Lichenihabitans psoromatis: one gene and its partner. The protein of the gene in region 2 binds, or shares a complex with, the protein of the main gene of each other region. Links are inferred from orthologs where the notes say so. Each region holds a gene or a part of one and is shown on either strand. Other genes may lie near its edges.

The links.
Region 1: the proteins of EY713_RS13530 (region 2) and dapF are in contact, whole or in part, in a solved structure (PDB 5YGU), measured with the Escherichia coli proteins. The link is inferred for Lichenihabitans psoromatis from one-to-one orthologs.

Annotation. Positions count from the first base shown.
Region 1 is NZ_CP036515.1:214,220-216,991, forward strand. It holds dapF (diaminopimelate epimerase), read left to right. Parts: upstream 1-834; coding sequence 835-1,710; downstream 1,711-2,772. Other genes in the region: EY713_RS01070 (hypothetical protein), read right to left, coding at 1-645; mtaB (tRNA (N(6)-L-threonylcarbamoyladenosine(37)-C(2))-methylthiotransferase MtaB), read left to right, coding at 1,797-2,772. UniProt on the Escherichia coli protein: Involved in the succinylase branch of the L-lysine biosynthesis and in the biosynthesis of the pentapeptide incorporated in the peptidoglycan moiety. Catalyzes the stereoinversion of LL-2,6-diaminopimelate (L,L-DAP) to meso-diaminopimelate (meso-DAP).
Region 2 is NZ_CP036515.1:2,915,128-2,918,030, forward strand. The notes cover bases 2-2,899. They hold EY713_RS13530 (RNA pyrophosphohydrolase), read right to left. Parts: upstream 1,754-2,899; coding sequence 1,250-1,753; downstream 2-1,249. Other genes in these bases: EY713_RS13520 (TIGR00645 family protein), read left to right, coding at 2-197; mepA (penicillin-insensitive murein endopeptidase), read right to left, coding at 211-1,161; EY713_RS13535 (class I SAM-dependent methyltransferase), read left to right, coding at 2,079-2,729; EY713_RS13540 (aldo/keto reductase), read right to left, coding at 2,742-2,899. In the rest of the region: more of EY713_RS13520, read left to right, coding at 1-1; more of EY713_RS13540, read right to left, coding at 2,900-2,903. UniProt on the Escherichia coli protein: Master regulator of 5'-end-dependent mRNA decay.

The DNA.
Region 1 (2,772 bases), 2.7 Mb from region 2 along the record:
CATGTGCCGCCGACTTTTCTTGGCGATCGGTGCGGCGCCAGCGCCTTTTTCGTCGAAGCCGACCACGACCGTGTAGTCTTCCTGTGCTTGCGCCGAGACGAACTGAACCGCGATCGGGTCCGACACAAGAGAAAAGTCTCCCTGACTCTGGCCGCCCGGTACCGTCACCGGAATGCGATAGAACTTCGAAAGAATGACCTGTTGGGTCTTTTCGTTACGGATCGCGATGCGGATCGGCGCCGTGAACGAACCAGCCGTTCCGGCCGGGCCGATCAACACACGCCCCTCGAGCCCGACTTTCAGCACGAGATTGCTGCCGACGTGGGAGCATTCGCGAACGACGTCGCCAAGCGAATATTGATATTTGACCGACGCATTGGATTGGTCAGCGCCCGCATAGGTTCGGAGCGATGCCGTGCCGTCCAGTACCTCGACGTTCGGACATTCGAGCTTTTCCTCGATTGCGGCCGGCTTCGCCGGTCCCACGTTCAAGTTATTGAACGCAATCAGGTTGCCCAGCATCGTGCCGTTATCGGAGGTCTTCGGCTCGAAGCCGCTCGTCCCGCCGCACCCGCTCAGAACGATCGGGATGATCGTGCAAAAACCGATCCTGGCAATCCGCCCGGCAGCACCACTAACCGTCATCCTACGCTCCCGATTCCGACATCCTTGGGGGTCCGGCCAATCAGAAATCAGCCCGCCGCCAAAGGCTCAGCTTACGCCTCGCATCAGGCCCTTATACCAGCTTTGCGCCGCGTCACCAGACGAGGCCGTCGCGCTTGGTTGATTCTTGGCCCTGGCGAGCGACAGGCAAATCGCCTATATGGCCCGATCATGACATCAGCCGCTGCAGCGATCGACGCGCCTTTGCGCTTCGCGAAGATGAACGGAATCGGCAACTCGATCCTGGTCGTCGACACACGCGGCCATGCAGCGCTCGACGAGGCGACGGCGCGATTCCTCGGCGCTCGACCGGGGCTCGGTTTCGACCAATTGATGGCGATCGGGGATGGGCGCGGCGCGGGCCGCCCGCCCTTCGTCGATATCTTCAACCAAGATGGGTCAAAGGCGGGCGCTTGCGGCAATGGCACGCGTTGCGTCGCATGGTTCCTGCTCGAGGGGAGCGCCGACCAGTCAGTGACGGTTGAAACGGTTGCGGGCGAGTTGGTCTGCAGGCGCCAGCCGGACGGCCTTTTCACGGTCGACATGGGGGTCCCGCATGTCGGATGGCATGACATTCCGCTGCGTGACGCGATTGAGGACACGACATCCTTCGCCCTGGAGCCGACCTCGGCCTGGATCGAGGCGCTCGGACCGGTGTCGGCTGTAAGCATGGGCAACCCCCATGCAGTGTTCTGGATCGCCCCCGATGCTCCGCAGCCTCCGCTCGCGACGCTCGGCCCTGCCCTCGAACATCATCCCATGTTTCCGGACCGGGCCAATATCTCCTTCGCCCGTGTGATGTCACCCACCTTGATCCACCTCGATGTGTGGGAACGCGGTGCCGGCTTGACCAAGGCATGCGGCTCGGCGGCTTGTGCGACACTGGTTGCGGCGGTGCGTAACCATCGTGTCTTGCGGCGCGCCGATGTGGTGCTGCCGGGCGGAACACTGACGATCGAGTGGCGTGACACCGACCAGCACGTCTTGATGACAGGGGCGGTCGAGCTCGAACATCGGGGTCTGGTCGACCGGAATGCGACGGCTTGACGGCGATCGATGGCGACGCGCGCTCTCGCGCCTCTGTCGAGGTGGTGACGTTCGGTTGCCGCCTCAACATCGTCGAATCCGATGCCATGCGGTCGAGCGCGTCGCGAGCCGGTCACGCCAATCTCGCGATCGTGAACACCTGCGCCGTGACGGCAGAGGCCGTGCGACAGGCGCGGCAATCCATTCGGCGGCTGGCTCGCGACAATCCCGAGCGTCCAATCGTCGTGACCGGATGTGCGTCAGCGATCGATCCGGATGGATTTTCGGCGATGCCGGAGGTCAGCCATGTCGTGGCCAACAGCACCAAAACCGCTCTCGCCACGTGGTCGGGCCTTCCGCGAACGCAGGCAACCGCATCGAACGTCAGGGGTTTGGCGGCGCCGATCGAGACGATCCACACGCGAGGATTTCTCGAAATTCAGAACGGCTGCGATCATCGCTGTACGTTCTGCGTCATTCCATTCGGCCGTGGAGCGTCGCGCTCCATCGCACCCGCCACGATCCTCGAGCGCGCCCGAACCATGCTGGAAAACGGCATCCGCGAGATCGTCTTGACCGGCGTCGACATCACATCTTACGGCAGCGATCTTCCAGACGAACCGAAGCTCGGAACACTCGTGCGGACGCTGCTCGCCGCCCTGCCAGACCTGCCGCGCCTGCGGCTATCCTCGATCGATTGCATTGAGGCGGATTCCGACCTCATCACCGTCATCGCCGACGAGGATCGGTTCATGCCGCATCTTCACCTATCGCTGCAATCGGGCTCTGACCTGATCCTCAAGCGCATGAAGCGGCGGCACGGGCGCGGCGACGCGGTCGCGTTCTGCCAAAAGCTCAAAGCGCTGCGGCCCGACATGGTGTTCGGCGCCGATATCATCACCGGATTTCCGACCGAAACCGAGGCCCACTTCGCCGACAGCGTGGCCTTGATCGAGGATTGCGGGCTGACGCATCTTCACGTCTTTCCCTATTCGCCACGGCCCGGCACACCGGCGACCCGCATGCCACAGGTCCCGCGCGACACCGCGAGGGAACGGGCCGCGGCCCTACGCGCGGTCGGTG
Region 2 (2,903 bases):
TCGACTTCAGCGGCTTGAAGCTGAAGCTGATGTCCTCGATCGTCGCGATCTCGGGCATCCAACTGCTGCGCTACTTCATGAACATGAGCGCGGTCAGCGATCGTGAAATGACCTGGGGCGTCGTGATCCACCTGACCTTCGTGATCTCCAGCCTGCTTTTGGCCTGGACCGATCGGCTTGCCGGCGACCACGCCTAAGCCAACCCAAGTTTTATTGAGCGACCAGCACCTGCCTGCATGCGGCGGGTAGCTGCGCCATCGTGAGGCCCGGGTTTGGCTTGGCGTTGGGGTTCAGCCGTGGATGCAGGATCGCGGGCGTGAACCAACGGGCGAGAGACGCGTCGCAGCCCTCACCAGGCGGAACCGGATCCTGGGACTGGCAACTGCTGTTGCCCGCCGGGCATTTGATCCGCACATGGAAATGGTAATTGTGCCCATACATCGGGCGCACCTTCGTCAACCAGCTACGGTCGCCGGTCGCCTGCTCGCAAATGGCTTTCTTGATCGCCGGGTTGACGAAAATCCGCTCGACCTCAGGCTGTTCGGCTGCCGCCTCGATCAGCGCGAGATGCTGCGGGGTCCATCTGGAGGGATCGACAGCGAGCCCGTCCGGTCGCACGACATTGGTGGCCGACATCATCTCGCGCTCTTCGCGTGACAGCGTCCGGCTCGGCATGGGGCTGAGCCAGATGTCCGCGTCGAGCCCGACCTGATGCGAGGCATGGCCCGTCAGCATCGGGCCGCCGCGTGGCTGCGAGACGTCCCCGACCAGGAGACCCGGCCAGCCATTGATCGATGGCACAGATTTGGCGAAGCGCTCGAGAAAGGCGATCAGCGCCGGATTGCCCCAATTGCGGTTGCGAGATAGCCGCATGACTTGCCAAGCCGATCCATTGATCGGCAAAGCCTCGGCCCCGGCAAGACAGCCATGAGCATAGAAGCCGATCGATCGCGCCTGCAGATCGGCAGGCGTGGTGACCCGGCCGAAGATCTGCTTGGCCGGAACATGGGGGTCGTTCGGATTGGTAAGCGGCGGCAGCGGTTTTGGGTCCAGCGTCCCGCGATCTTGAGCCCGCGCCGCTGGCGCCCCGGCAAGCAGCAGAAGAGCGCCGGCCAGGGTCAGCAACACGTTCGCTCGGTGCTTGGCTCTGTGCTTTGTCATATCGCCTCCCATGCCATCTCGCGATCGTGGCGAGAGGATGTTGATGGGTCGTGACCCGTGACAACGGTTTGGGCGAGATCGGTTTCTCTCAGACGTTCACGGCCGCAAATCGCTTGAACTCGTCCACGACCGCGACATAGACCTCGCGTTTGAACGGGATGATCAAGTCGGGCAATCGCTCGAGGCTTTCCCACCGCCAAGCGTCGAATTCCGGTTTATGACCGCCCTCGGGATGATCGATATTGATTTCGCTATCATCGCCCTCGAACCGGAACGCAAACCATTTTTGCGTCTGGCCCTTGAAACGACCCTTCATGACCTTGCGCGAAATATCGGTCGGCAGGTCATAGCTGAGCCACCGCGGCGCCTCTCCGAGCAGGGACGCGCTCGACACGTTCGTCTCTTCCTTCAACTCGCGAATCGCGGCCGCATGGGGTTGTTCACCCATGTCGACACCGCCCTGTGGCATTTGCCATTCGTAGCCGGGCGCCACATTGTCCATGGTGCGCTTGTTCCGGCGACGGCCGATGAAGACAAGCCCCTGACGATTGAATAAAGCGATGCCCACGCAGGGGCGATAGACGAACTGCATGACTCGCAACCCCGGTTCCTAGAGCGGGTCAACATCGGACAGCCTCGCGGCGGATCGTCTGGCCGATGGAACCGCTTCCATATCAATGTTGGGTCGACCGAACCCTTGGGTCGCCCACATTCTCGACCTTAGTTTCAACGCTTTTGTGCGAACTCCCAAGCTAAATCGTAAAGCTCGCACCGATAACAGGACGGCGCGACGGCTTGTCTCGCATCCGCACTCGTGAGACATCGGAGGCGGTTGCGGACCTCGGGAGGCTCGCGCGTGATCGGGGTGCCGGGCCAGAATGCGATGCAACATTTGCGGAGGCACGGCCTTCACGGACATGCCCAAGCGACCTAAGGTCCGCTGCGTGCAATGCGGCTCACTGGAACGGACGCGCGTCGCGGCCTTGCACATCGCGGAGTTCGCCCCCGCGAACGGATCCAACATCCTGCATTTTGCCCCCGAGCGTGGCTTGTCCGCCCTGTTGCAAACGATCGGTGGCGCAAGCTATCGGGCCGTCGACATCGACCCGTCGCGCTATCCGGGTCTCGGCGTCGAACCCTTCGATCTCTGCCGCGACGTGTTCGCGCTGTCGCCTGGCACGCATGATCTCATCGTCCACAATCACGTGCTGGAACATATCGAGTGCAATTATTCCGCCGTGCTGATCCGGCTCGCAAAAGCGCTCAAGCCGGGCGGCAGAATGATGTTCAGCATGCCGATCCTTCCGGGATCGTTCACCGACGAGTTGATGAACGGCACCATCGCCGACAAGCAGGCCAAATTCGGCGATATGATCCACGTTCGTCGCTTCGGGGTGGATTTCCTGCAGCAGACGATCGGGATGATCTTCACGATCACGGATCGTTACGACTTGCCGGCCCGGTTCGGTGAAGCGGCTCTGATTGAGGCCAATATTCCGGAGCATCACTGGCACGGCTACACCGGTGCCTCGATCTTCAACGTGTCTCAGGCGGATCTTCGCGTCTGACGCGATAACCCCTTAGAGCATGTCGAGCGGCGTCTTGCGCCGGGGCGGCGGAAAAGCGGCATCGATCTCGGCGAGGTCATCGCTGTTGAGGACAAGGTCCATCGCACCACGATTGTCCTCGACATGCGCGACAGTCGAGGCTTTCGGGATCGCCATCACGTTGTCGAGCCGCAC